One region of the Nocardioides salarius genome, then DNA from elsewhere that is predicted to be linked to it. Evidence: predicted binding sites of a transcription regulator. Region 1 holds the regulator's gene; each other region holds the start of a gene.
The links. The regulator LexA, encoded in region 1, represses DNA repair genes until DNA is damaged. The targets are predictions, from matches to a motif close to TCGAACANNTGTTCGA.
Positions count from the first base shown of each region.

Region 2: the regulator LexA is predicted to act here: its motif matches at 1,143-1,158, upstream of JOE61_RS02055 (HNH endonuclease signature motif containing protein).
Region 3: the regulator LexA is predicted to act here: its motif matches at 1,159-1,174, upstream of JOE61_RS04985 (HNH endonuclease signature motif containing protein).
Region 4: the regulator LexA is predicted to act here: its motif matches at 1,459-1,474, upstream of JOE61_RS16355 (HNH endonuclease signature motif containing protein).

Region 1 is NZ_JAFBBZ010000001.1:1,354,394-1,357,691, forward strand. It holds gene JOE61_RS06575 (methyltransferase domain-containing protein) at 1-99, opposite strand, end outside; gene JOE61_RS06580 (LysM peptidoglycan-binding domain-containing protein) at 268-594, opposite strand; gene lexA (transcriptional repressor LexA) at 918-1,652, shown strand; gene JOE61_RS06590 (alkaline phosphatase D family protein) at 1,759-3,298, shown strand, end outside.
Region 2 is NZ_JAFBBZ010000001.1:402,724-406,021, reverse strand. It holds gene JOE61_RS02060 (ExeM/NucH family extracellular endonuclease) at 1-998, shown strand, start outside; gene JOE61_RS02055 (HNH endonuclease signature motif containing protein) at 1,222-2,484, shown strand; gene JOE61_RS02050 (glycoside hydrolase family 15 protein) at 2,930-3,298, opposite strand, start outside.
Region 3 is NZ_JAFBBZ010000001.1:1,012,146-1,015,443, forward strand. It holds gene JOE61_RS04970 (DEAD/DEAH box helicase) at 1-42, opposite strand, end outside; gene JOE61_RS04975 (DUF3039 domain-containing protein) at 177-464, opposite strand; gene JOE61_RS04980 (YqgE/AlgH family protein) at 493-1,068, opposite strand; gene JOE61_RS04985 (HNH endonuclease signature motif containing protein) at 1,238-2,518, shown strand; one part of gene JOE61_RS04990 (IS3 family transposase) at 3,041-3,298, shown strand, end outside.
Region 4 is NZ_JAFBBZ010000001.1:3,411,765-3,415,062, reverse strand. It holds gene JOE61_RS16360 (exopolysaccharide biosynthesis polyprenyl glycosylphosphotransferase) at 1-1,369, shown strand, start outside; gene JOE61_RS16355 (HNH endonuclease signature motif containing protein) at 1,538-2,800, shown strand; gene JOE61_RS16350 (helix-turn-helix transcriptional regulator) at 3,121-3,298, opposite strand, start outside.

The DNA of each region.
Region 1 (3,298 bases):
CACCACGCTGAACCGCAGCCGGCCCCACGGCGCCTCGCACCAGGCCTGCCACTGCGCCAGTCGTTCCTCGAACACGTCGTCGTCGCGAGCCGCACCCATGCCCCCACCCTGACCGAGGCGCACCCGGACATGGCGCGAGGGGCGGGCCCACTGCGGGCCCGCCCCTCGTCTTTCCCCTGGTTTCGCCGGCCGGGGTCGAGGCGACCGGCGAAAATCGTGGGCGGCCAGGTGGCCGCCGTGCCCGGACCTCACGCCCGGGCGTCCGGCTCAGCCGGCCGGGACGACCAGCCGCTGACCGGTGACCACCAGGCCACCGTCGAGGGAGTTGAGCCGCTGGATGCGCTCGATGACCTCACGCACGTCGCCGGCCTCGGCACGCTCGGCGGCGATCGCCCACAGCGTGTCGCCCGTGCCGACGGTGATCATCTCGGTCGCCGGGGTGGGACCGGACTCGCTGGTGGCCACCGAGCCGCCGGCCAGGACGACGCCCACCAGGGCGACGAGCAGCAGGCCGAGCGCCAGCACCACGAGCCGGCCGCGGCGGGTCAGCCGGACGGTGGTGGACAGGGCGGGAGTGAGGGTCATCGTGCTCATCTGGACCTCCTGGGGAAGGGGGTGGTCGGGTGGTCGATCGCTGCGAGGTGATGTCTACCGACGACCACCGACAGTCCCGCTCGAGCCGGCCATCAGGCGCCGGATCGACCAGGTGTTCGATCGAACACATGAGCGAGACTAGATCAGGTGTTCGATGCACGCAAGGGGTCCGGTGAACAATTGTTCGAGACGGTGGTGACGCCCGGCGCCTCGCGACACGCAGTCGAACAGATGTTTGAAGTCGGGCGCGCGCGGCGATACCGTGGCCCCACGACCATCCGAGCGGACTCCCCGGCTCGGGCCTCGCGCACGAAAGGCACACGATGGCGACCAAGGACGGCGGCCCCCGCAAGCGGGGCGTCGCAGAGCTGCCCGACGGGCCCCCTGACGCGACCGGTCTGACCCCGCGCCAGGTCAAGGTGCTGGCCTGCATCAAGGAGGCCATCGAGACCCGCGGCTACCCGCCGAGCATGCGCGAGATCGGCCAGGCCGTCGGCCTGACCAGCACCTCCAGCGTCTCCCACCAGCTCAAGGTGCTCGAGGAGAAAGGCTTCCTCAAGCGCGACCCCCACCGCCCCCGCGCCCTCGAGGTCTTCCTGCCCGAGCTGATGGCCCGGCGCAAGGCGATCTCCTCGGCCGACGAGAGCTCGGTCGACGAGACCGACATCGGCAACACGATGCCGCAGGCCTCCTACGTGCCGGTCGTGGGCCGGATCGCCGCCGGTGGCCCGATCCTGGCCGAGGAGCGCGTCGAGGCCGTCTTCCCGCTGCCGCAGCAGCTCGTCGGCGACGGCCAGCTGTTCCTGCTCGAGGTCTCCGGCGACTCGATGATCGACGCCGCGATCTGCGACGGCGACTACGTGGTGATCCGCCAGGAGCAGACCGCCAGCAACGGCCAGATGGTCGCCGCCCTGATCGGCGAGGAGGCCACCGTCAAGACCTTCCAGCGCAAGGACGGCAAGGTCTGGCTGCTGCCCCACAACGACGCCTACGAGCCCATCGACGGCACCCACGCCTCCATCCTGGGCGTCGTCACCGCCGTGCTGCGCAGCGTCTGAGCCCCACCACCGACCCTCACCGACCCGCCGTCGAACCGACGGTGAACAGTCGGTGTCGACACCCCCGTCCGCGTCACGCGGGCGGGGTTTCGTCGTTGGATGAGGCGTGACCCCACCCCAGAGCCCGACCTCGACCTCGCTCGCCCGGCGTACCGTGCTGGCCGCCGGAGGCGCCGGCAGCGCCGCGATCGCCGTCGGCAGCGGCGTCCTGCCGGCCGCCCAGGCGGCCCGGGCCCGCCACGACGTCTTCGCCCACGGGGTCGCCTCGGGCGACCCGCTGCCGCGCGCGGTGCTCATCTGGACCCGGGTCACCCCCACCCGCGCCGCCACCCCGGGCTCCGGCAAGGGCCCGCGGCTGGGGGTGCGCTGGGAGGTCGCCACCGACCGCCGCTTCCGCGACGTGGTGCGCCGCGGCCGCTTCGTCACCAGCGCGGCGCGCGACCACACCGTCAAGCTCGACGTGCGCGGCCTGCGGCCCGCGACGACCTACTACTACCGCTTCATCGCCCGCGGCCAGCGCAGCCCCGTCGGCACCACCCGCACCGCCCCGGCCAATCGCGCCACGCCCGACAACCTGCGCTTCGGCGTGGTCTCCTGCGCCAACCTGCAGGCCGGCTGGTTCAGCGCCTACCGGCTGCTCGCCGAGCGCGACGACCTGCACGCGGTGCTGCACCTGGGCGACTACCTCTACGAGTACGCCCCCGGCCAGTACGGCATGGGCCAGTCCAACGTCGACGTCCGCGCCCACGACCCGGCCCGCGAGATGGTCTCGCTGTCCGACTACCGCCGCCGGCACGCGCAGTACAAGACCGACCCCGACCTGCAGGCGCTGCACGCGAGGTACGCCTGGATCGTGACCTGGGACGACCACGAGGTCACCAACGACCAGTGGCGCAAGAACGCCGAGAACCACGACGACAGCGAGGGCGACTACCTCAAGCGGCGCGCCCGCGCCCACCGCGCGTACGACGAGTGGATGCCGGTGCGCATGGACGGCACCGCCTCGCTGGGCGACGGCGCCCGGCTCTACCGGCGGCTGCGCTTCGGCGACCTGGCCGAGATCAGCATGCTCGACCTGCGCACCTACCGCTCCCAGCAGGTCGCCACCCCGGTCGTCGACGCCGAGGTCAACGACCCGTTGCGCACCATCACCGGCAACCGGCAGATGGAGTGGCTCAAGGACTCCCTGACCCGGGGCAACCACGCCCCGCAGTGGAAGGTGATCGGCAACCCGGTGATGATCGCGCCCGTCACCTTCGCCGACCTGCCCAACGAGCTCATCGACCCCGTCAACAACGTCACCGGGCTGCTGCCGCAGGACGGCGCGCCGTACAACGTCGACCAGTGGGACGGCTACACCGCCGACCGGCGCGAGGTCTTCGCCCACATCCGCGACCACCAGGTCAAGGACGTGGTCTTCGTGACCGGCGACATCCACTCCGGCTGGGCCTGCGACCTGCCGCTGGACACCTCGGCCTACCCGGTGCTCGGCGACTCGGTCGGCGTCGAGCTCGTCTGCTCCTCGGTGACCTCCAACAACCTCAAGGACATCACCGGCCAGCCCGCGCTGACCCCGGTGGTGGAGGCCGCGATCCAGGCCAACAACCGCCACATCAAGTACCTGAACTTCGACGACCACGGCTTCT
Region 2 (3,298 bases), 950 kb from region 1:
CGAGCGAGCTGCCCGCCGCGAGCGAGCAGGACGTGATCACCAACGCGATCATCTACAAGCCGGCCGTCGTCGAGCGTGTCGGCGAGGCTCGGGCCCTGGGTGACCAGAGCGCCGGCGGCCAGGCCTTCGGCAACGCCCGCGAGCCGATCGGCCAGGTCTTCGCCCCCGTGGAGGGCGGCGAGGAGTTCCTCTTCGTGGTCAACCACTTCAAGTCCAAGGGCTCCGGCACCGACGACGGCACCGGCCAGGGCAACGCCAACCCCGACCGCGTCGCCCAGGCGACCGCGCTCGAGGCCTGGGTGCCGACTGTCCAGGACGAGACCGGCACCGAGGCCGTGCTGCTCGTGGGTGACTTCAACTCCTACTCGATGGAGGACCCCCTGCAGGTCCTCTACGAGGGTGGCTACACCAACGTTCAGGAGATCTCCCCGGTCGAGGAGTGGTCCTACTCCTTCAGCGGTCTCTCCGGCTCGCTGGACCACGTGCTGGCCAACGACGCGGCCCTCGAGCTGGCCACCGGCACCGACATCTGGAACATCAACTCGGGTGAGTCGGTGGCCATGGAGTACAGCCGCTTCAACTACCACGGCACCGACTTCCACGAGGCGGGCCCGTTCCGCTCCAGCGACCACGACCCGGTCGTGCTGGGCCTCGACCTGGTCGCCGACGAGCCCGAGCTGCTCGAGGCCGACATCGCCGTGAAGGTCGCCCCCAAGCGCCCGCGCGCCGACCGGCACCGCGCCACCTTCAAGATCGAGGTGAGCGCCGACGGCGCCACGCCGACCGGTGAGGTCGTCGTCGACCTGCCCGGCAAGCGGGACCTCGTCGGCGAGCTCAACGCCGCCGGCAAGGTCGTGCTGAAGATGACCGAGCCGTTCGGCAGCGCGGGGGAGAAGACCGTGGTCGTCCGCTACGCCGGTGACGAGCTCGTGGCCGCCTCCGAGGAGACCACCACCCTCGTCGTCCGCAAGGCGAAGAAGGTCAAGAAGAACAAGTAGTACGCACGATCGGCACCCACGACCCGCCCGGGCCTCCCGGGCGGGTCGTGGTGCGTCCGGAGCACGCACGAGCAGTCAGTTTCGCACCACCGACCGGTCGCTTTTGCACCATCGACCGGTCGGTTTCGCACCGTGTAGACCGTCTCGAAAAAGTTTTCGATGTGCCTGTGGAAAACTGCTTCTGACCTGGTAGTTTGTCGGTGGGTCCTGAGATACTTCATTCATGGCCACCACCGCGGCGCACCCCATCGGCGGTGCTGTCGCGCGGGTGCACGCCACCCTTGACGAGGTGGCTGGTACGCCGGTGTGGTCGATGAGCCAGGAGGCCACCGCGCAGACGTTGGTCGAGGTCTCCCGGGCCGAGGCCCGGTTGGTGGAGGTGCGCTCGCAGCTGTTGTCGCACGCCGAGACGGTGGCGGTGGCGGAGACGAATGCGTCGCCGTCGGTGGCGGTGTGGCACTCCAACGCGACCCGGTCGACGAAGCGGGAGTCGTTCCGCCAGGTGCGTCTCGCTGAGGGTCTCGACCGGTACGACCTGGTGCGGGAGGCACTGGGTCGTGGCGAGGTGGTGGCGGAGCAGGCGTCGGTGATCTGCACGGCGCTCGATGAGCTGCCTGACGACCTCGACGCCGGCGTGTTGGAGCAGGCGGCGAAGGCGCTGGTGGCGTTCGCGGAGGTCCACGACGCGAAGGCGCTCCGTGTCCTGGGGCGACGGATCCTGGAGGTGGTGGCACCGGAGGTGGCCGAGGCGTGGGAGGCCGAACAGCTGGACCGTGAGGAGCGGGAGGCGGAGAAGTCGGCGGTGTTCCGGATGCGTGAGGACGGCCACGGTCGGATCAAGGGATCGTTCACGGTGCCGCTGCTGGTGGGTCAGATGCTGGAGCGGGCGCTGCTGGCGTTCGCCGCACCGAAGCACCAGATCGCCACCCGCGAGGCTCAAGAGGAGCAGAGCGAGGCGCCGGTGCCGGTACGCCGCCCCACCGCGCAGCGGCTCGGTGCCGCGTTCGTGGAGCTCGTCGAACGCCTCGACCCCCACGACCTGCCCAAGGCGGGTGGGGTGAACGCCACGGTGGTGGTGACGATGAGCCTCGACTCACTCAAGGACGGCCTGGTGGCCGCCACCCTCGACACCGGGGACCGGATCAGTGCCGCCACTGCACGCCGGCTGGCCTGTGAGGCCGGTGTTGTCCCGGTCGTGTTGGGCGGCAAGAGCCAGCCTCTGGATGTGGGGCGTGCGAAGCGGTACTTCACCCCGGCCCAGCGGATCGCGATGGGCATCCGTGACGGTGGCTGCACCGCACGGGGCTGTGACGCCCCGCCAGCGATGTGCCACGCCCACCACGACGACCCCTGGTCCTGCCACGGCCACACCGACCTCGCCCGAGGACGGCTGTTGTGTCCCTTCCACCACCGCCGCATCCATGACCCGGAATACGAGAGCGATGTCGGTGGCGACAACCAGGTCACCTTCCACCGACGGACGTAGGAGAGGTCTGCTCGGTTCTCACCGGGTCTCGGCGACGCTCGTCGCTGGCGCTCCTCCCTGCTCGACCAACGGTGCTGCCGTGCGTCCGTTGGTTGAGGAGGTTGCGCAGCAACCATCTCGAAACCCGGTGAGCCCACGGCGTACGGCGGGTGGTCGCGGTGGGCGGTCACCTCACGGGGTCTCGGCGTCGCTCGTCGCTGGCGCTCCTCCCTGCTCGACCAACGGCGCCGTTGGTTGAGGAGGTTGCGCAGCAACCATCTCGAAACCCGGTGAGTCCATGGCGTACGGCGAGCGGGCACCTCACGGGGTCTCGGCGTCGCTCGTCGCTGGCGCTCCTCGCTGCTCGACCAACGGCGGTGGTCGCCGTCGTCGCTGGCGCTCCTCCCTGCTCGACCAACGGCGGAGGAGCTGGTGCCGGCTCGGCGGGAAGTGCTGCCGGGTCGGCTCAGGTGTCGGCGGCGTGGCGGGCGAGGGCGAAGGCCGCCTGGGTGAGGGTCAGGTGGCTGAAGGCCTGGGGGAAGTTGCCGACCATCCGGCCGGTGCCCGGGTCGTACTCCTCGGCGTAGAGCCCGACGTCGTTGGCGAGCCCGACCAGCCGGTCGTAGAGGGCGGTGGCGTCCTCGACCCGGCCGGCCTCGGCGTAGGCCTCGACCAACCAGAACGAGCAGGCCAGGAACGGGTGCTCGTCGCCCTCGAGGCCGTCGACACCCGAGCCGGTGCGGTAGCGCAGCACCAGCCCGTCACGCAGCAGGTCCTCCTCGACGGCGCGGATCGTGCCCAGCATGCGGGGGTCGTCGCCCGCGACGAGGCCGAA
Region 3 (3,298 bases), 340 kb from region 1:
GGCGAGGAAGTCGCGGGGCTGCTCGGAGAAGTACTTCTCCATCGCCGCCTGCTGCCAGGCACGCAGCAGGGGGGCCGTGCCCCACGCGGCGCGCTCGGGCCAGGCGGGGGGCAGCGCGGGCGTCAGCGAGGGGCCGGACCCGTCGTCGAGGGGAAGGTCCGGCTGGTGGGAACCCGTCACGCGTCGGAACCGCCAGAGCCGCCGGAGCCGCCGTCGTTGAAGGAGTCCCAGACTTCCTTGCAGTCGGGGCAGACCGGGAACTTCTCCGGGGAGCGGCTGGGCACCCAGACCTTGCCGCACAGGGCGATGACGGGCGTGCCCATCACCATCGCCTCGGTCAGCTTGTCCTTGTCGACGTAGTGCGAGAAGCGCTCGTGGTCACCATCGTCGGTCGGGACCGTGCGACGGTCCTCGCGGACGTCCTCCTCGACGGCGGTGCCGGTCCCGAATCCGAAGCTGCTCACGAGAGACCACCCTACGCGAGAAGGTCGTTCAGTTCAGGTCGGGATCGGCCGGGCGGGTGGAGTGCCAGGCCAGCTCGCCGGGCTGGCGGCGCATCACCTCGCGGCGCAGCTCGGTGGTCTCCTCGCGGAACACGTCGTCGTCGTGCGCGGGCACGACGTACCAGCTGCCCTCGGCGATCTCGTTGGCGAGCTGGCCGGCGCCCCAGCCGGCGTACCCCGCGAAGATCCGCAGCGCGTCGAGGTGCCCGGCGAGCTGCTCGACGGGTGTGTCGAGGTCGACCAGGCCCAGGGTCGGAGTCAGCGGCCGGTAGCCGGGCGCGGCGACCGGCTCGGCGCCCGGCGCGGCACCGGCCAGGTGGGCCACCGCCAGCGCACCCTCGGTGCTGACCGGTCCGCCCTGGAAGAGCACGTCGGGCTCGGCGACCACCGGGCTCCAGTCGGCCAGCACCTCCGCGACCGGCACCGGGGTCGGCCGGTTGAGCACGACCCCGAGCGCACCCTCGTCGTCGGCGTCGAGCAGCAGGATCACGGTGTCGGCGAAGTTGGGGTCCAGCAGCGCCGGGCTGGCCACCAGCAGCATCCCGGCGCGCACCTCGCTCGACATGGCCCCATCATGGCCGAGCAGTCACTTCTGCACCATCGACCAGTCAGTTTCGCACCACCGACCAGTCGCTTGCGAACCGAGTAGATCGTCTCGAAAAAAGTTTCGATCTGCCTGTGGAAAACGGCTTCTGACCTGGTGCTTTGTCGGTGGGCCCTGAGATACTTTACTCATGGCCACCACCGCGACGCACCCCATCAACGGGGCGCTCGCGCGCATGCACTCGCTGCTCGACGAGCTCGCCGAGACTCCGCTGTGGTCGATGAGCCAGGCCGAGACCGCGGAGGCGCTGGTCGACTTCTCGCAGCTCGAGGCGAGGGTGGTCGAGCTGAAGTCGCGGACCCTCGCCCACGCCGAGACGGTGGCGGTGGCGGAGACGAATGCGTCGCCGTCGGTGGCGGTGTGGCACTCCAACGCGACGCGGTCGACGAAGCGGGAGTCGTTCCGCCAGGTCCGCCTGGCTGAGGGGCTCGTCCGCTACGACGTGGTGCGGGAGGCACTGGGGCGTGGCGAGGTGGTCGCGGAGCAGGCGTCGGTGATCTGCACGGCGCTCGATGAGCTGCCCGACGACCTGGACGCCGGTGTGTTGGAGCAGGCGGCGAAGGCGCTGGTGGCGTTCGCGGAGGTCCACGACGCCAAGGCGCTGCGGGTGCTGGGTCGACGCATCCTCGAAGTCGTGGCACCCGAGGTCGCGGAGGCATGGGAGGCCGAACAGCTCGACCGCGAGGAGCGCGAGGCGGAGAAGTCGGCGGTGTTCCGGATGCGCGAGGACGGGCACGGCCGGATCAAGGGCTCGTTCACGGTGCCGCTGCTGGCCGGTCAGATGCTGGAGCGGGCGCTGCTGGCGTTCGCCGCACCGAAGCACCAGATCGCGAACCGCACCGCCGACGGTGCGGACGAACAGGGTGAGCACGAGGAGCAGGCGCCGGTGCCGGTACGCCGCCCCACCGCGCAGCGGCTCGGTGCCGCGTTCGTCGAGCTCATCGAAAGGCTCGACCCCAAGGAACTACCCAAGGCAGGTGGCGTGAACGCCACCGTCGTGGTGACCATGACCCTCGACTCCCTCAAGGACGGCCTGGCGGCCGCCACCCTCGACACCGGTGACCGGATCAGCGCCGCCACCGCGAGGCGGCTGGCCTGTGAGGCGGGCGTCGTCCCTGTCGTGCTGGGCGGCAAGAGTCAGCCGCTCGACGTGGGACGTGCGAAGCGGTACTTCACCCCGGCCCAGCGGGTCGCGATGGGTATCCGTGACGGCGGCTGCACCGCCCGTGGCTGTGACGCCCCTCCGGCGATGTGTCACGCCCACCACGACGACCCGTGGTCGTGCCACGGCCACACCGACCTCGACCGCGGACGACTCCTATGCCCCTACCACCACCGCCGCATTCATGACCCGGAGTACGAGAGCGACGTCGGGGCTGACAACCAGGTCACTTTCCACCGACGAACCTAGGAGCACTCCGCTCCCGGCCCCGCTGCTCGATCACCGGCGCTGCCGCGCGCCCGTTGGTTGAGGAGGTTGCGCAGCAACCATCTCGAAACCCGGTGAGCCCATGGCGTACGGCGAGTGGTTGCGGCGAGCGGGCACCTCACCGGGTCTCGGCGTCGCTCGTCACTGGCGCTCCTCCCTGCTCGACCAACGGCGGTGGTCACAGCCGTTGGTTGAGGAGGTTGCGCAGCAACCGTCTCGAAACCCGGTGAGTCCATGGCGTACGGCGGGTGGTTGCGGTGGGCGGGCACCTCACGGGGTCTCGGCGTCGCCCGTCGCTGGCGCTCCCTGCTGCTCGACCAACGGCGGCCCGCCGTTGGTTGAGGAGGTTGCGCAGCAACCGTCTCGAAACCCGGTGACCCCATGGCGTACGGCGGATGGTGGCGGTGGGCGGGCCACTTACGGGGTCTCGGCGTCGCTCGTCGCTGGCGCTCTGTCGCGTGCCGGGTCTGATGGAGGCTCTCATTCCACGGAAGGATGAGAGTCATGGCAGCACCGAGGAAGTATCCCGAGGAGCTTCGGGAGCGTGCAATCAGGATGGCGGTCGATCTGCGGCGTGACCCGGCGACCAGGACCGGCGCACTGAAGCGGGTCGGCGATCAGCTGGGGATCAACGCTGAGACGTTGCGCAACTGGGTCTCCCAGGCCGAGGTCGACGAGGGCCACCGTCCCGGCGTCAGCAGCACCGAGGCGCAGCGCATCGCCGAGCTCGAGCGTGAGGTCAAGGAGCTACGGCGGGCCAAC
Region 4 (3,298 bases), 2.1 Mb from region 1:
CGCGCATCCCTCCGTGGAGCGCCTCTCGCGGCCGGTCCAGCGACGCACGAGGTGGTACTGGATGGCCGCCACCGACGCACTGGTGGCCACGGTCGCCGCCATCGTCTGGCTGCCGCCCGACCTGGTGCCCGGCCCCGCGCTGGCGGTGGCCTTCGCGGTGGCCTGGGTGGTGCTGCTGGGCCTGGCCCGCACCTACGACCCCGGGCCGGTGCCGCGGCGCGCCGACCTGCTGCGCATCTGCCTCTCGAGCATCCACCTGGTCGCCCTCGGCGCGCTGCTGAGCGGCATCACCGGGCTCCTCGTGCCCGCCGACCAGCTCGTGCGGGCGGCCGGGACGGCCTGCGTCGCCAGCGCCGGGCTGCGCCTGGCCTCGTCGCTGCGCCGCCCGCCGCGCACCCGGGTGGTCCTGGTCGGCCACCGCCGCCAGGTGCGCCGGCTCGTCGAGGAGCTGCACGAGAGCAACGAGGTCGAGGTGGTGGCACTGTGCCTCGCCGGCCCCAAGGGCTGCGCGGGGCTCGACCTGCCGGCCGCGTCGGGCTTCGCCTCGGTGTCCGACCTGGCCCGGAAGCACCGGGCCGACTGCGTCGTCGCACTGCCCTGCCGCCACCTCGACGCGGCGTCGCTGCGCCGCCTGGGCTGGCTGCTCGAGCGCGACCGCGTGGACCTGCTGATCGGCCCCGGCCTGCTCGACGTCGACTCCGGCCGCGCGGCGCTGCGCCGCACCGGTGGCCTGTCGCTGCTGCACGTGCGCCACGCCGACCTCACGGGCCCCCGACGGGCCCTCAAGACGCTCTGGGAGCGCGCGGCCTGCGTGGTGGCCCTGGTGGTCCTCGCGCCGCTGCTGCTGGCACTGCTGGCGCTGGTGCGCCTCGACTCCCCCGGGCCCGCGCTCTTCCGCCAGCAGCGGGTGGGCCGCGACGGCCGGATCTTCTCGATCCTCAAGCTGCGCACCATGCACGTCGACGCCGAGGCGCGCCTCGCCGACCTGCAGGAGCACAACGAGAGCGACGGCGCGATGTTCAAGATGCGCCACGACCCCCGGATCACCCGGGCCGGTCGCTGGCTGCGCCGGCTCTCGCTCGACGAGCTGCCCCAGCTGGTCAACGTGGTGCGCGGCGACATGGCCCTGGTCGGCCCCCGCCCGCCGCTGCCCGGCGAGGTCACGACGTACGACGAGGACGCGCTGCGCCGCCTGGCGGTGCGCCCGGGCATCACCGGGCTGTGGCAGGTCTCGGGCCGCTCCGACCTGCCCTGGTCGATGACGGTGCGCCTGGACTCGCGCTACGTCGACAACTGGAGCCTGCGCCTCGACGCGTGGATCCTGGCGCGCACCGTGCGCGCCGTGCTCAGCCACGACGGCGCCTACTGAGCCGGGAAGCCGGACAGCGGTGGGGTCGCTCGAGAGCGTTCGTCACCCTCCGGCTGCGGAGCACGACCCAGGTCCCGCCGGCCGCCTATGCGAAAAACTTTTCGATCAGCCTGTGGAAAACGTGGTTTGACCTGGCCTTTTGTCGGTGGACGCTGAGATGCTGTACTCATGCCCACCACCGCCGCTCACCCCGTGAACCGGGTTGTCGCGCGGGTGCACTCGGCGTTGGACGAGGTCGCCGAGACGCCGCTGTGGACGATGAGCCAGCCGGCAACGGCGGAGGCGTTGGCCGAGATCGCCCGGGCCGAGGCAAGGCTGGTCGAGCTGCGCTCGCGGACCTTGGCGCACACCGAGACGGTGGCGGTGCCGGAGACGAATGCGTCGCCGTCGGTGGCGGTGTGGCACGCGAACGTCACCCGGTCGACGAAGCGGGAGTCGTTCCGGCAGGTGCGGTTGGCGGCCGGGTTGGATCGCCATGACGTGGTGCGCGAGGCGCTCGGGCGCGGTCACGTCGTCGCGGAGCAGGCGGCGGTGATCTGCACGGCGTTGGACGACCTGCCCGAAGACCTCGACGCGGCGGTGATGGAGCAGGCGGCGAAGGCACTGGTCACCTTCGCGGAGGTCCACGATGCGAAGGGGCTGCGGGTGCTGGGGCGTCGGATCCTGGAGGTGGTCGCCCCCGAGGTCGCCGAGGCGTGGGAGGCCGAACAGCTCGACCGTGAGGAGCGCGAGGCCGAGAAGTCGACCGTGTTCCGGATGCGCGACGACGGCCACGGCCGCATCAAGGGCTCCTTCACGGTGCCGCTGCTGGCCGGGCAGATGCTCGAGCGGGCACTGCTCGCGTTCGCCGCCCCCCAGCACCAGATCGCCACCCGCGAGGCTGAGGGCGAGCAGAGCGAGGCGTGGGTGCCGGCACGCCGCCCCACCGCCCAGCGGTTGGGTGCGGCGTTCGTGGAGCTGATCGAGCGCCTCGACACGGACCAGCTGCCCAAGGCGGGCGGGATCAACGCGACCGTCGTGGTCACCATGACCCTCGAGTCGCTGCACGACGGCCTCGCCGCCGCAACTCTCGACACCGGCGACCGTGTCAGTGCCGCCACCGCCCGGCGACTCGCCTGCGAAGCGGGTGTCGTCCCGGTGGTGCTGGGCGGGAAGAGCCAACCGCTCGACCTCGGACGAGCGCAGCGCTACTTCACCCCGGCGCAGAGGATCGCGATGGGCATCCGCGACGGCGGCTGCACCGCCCACGGCTGCGACGTACCCCCAGCCAGGTGCCATGCCCACCACGACGACCCATGGTCCTGCCACGGCCACACCGATCTGGCCCGCGGCCGACTCCTGTGCCCCTTCCACCACCGACGCATCCACGACCCGGAGTACCAGGCCCGGATCGGACCCGACAACAAGGTCGACTTCCACCGCCGCACCTAGATTCCAGGTCTGCTCGACTCTCACCCTGGTCGCCACGACGCGCGTCGCCGGCGCTCCCTGCTGCCCGACCACCGGTGCGGAGGTGACGCCGGCTCGCGAGCTGCTGCTTGGGGCGGGAGAGGAAGGCGGTCATGGCCGCCTGGCCCCCGCGGAGCCGGACAGACAGCGGCGTCCGTTCGTTCGGATGCGCTCAGTCGGAGGACACGGAGCCGTGCCTCGCACGGCGGGCGTCGTCGAGGGAGCAGGCGTACTCCATCCGCCAGCAGCCCACGCGGGGGTACCCTCCGCTGGGTCTCGCGCGTGCCAAGTGGCGGTGCGAGTCAGGCGCGCTCGGCCTGCTGGAGCCAGCGGTCGTACTGCGCGACCGCGGCGAGCTGCGAGCTCACCGCGAGCTTGCGCAGCACCGCCTTGACCTGGCTGCGCACGGTGCCCTCGCGCACGCCGGTCAGCTCCGCGACCTCGCGCACCGACAGGCCGTCGTGCAGGAGCGCCAGGACG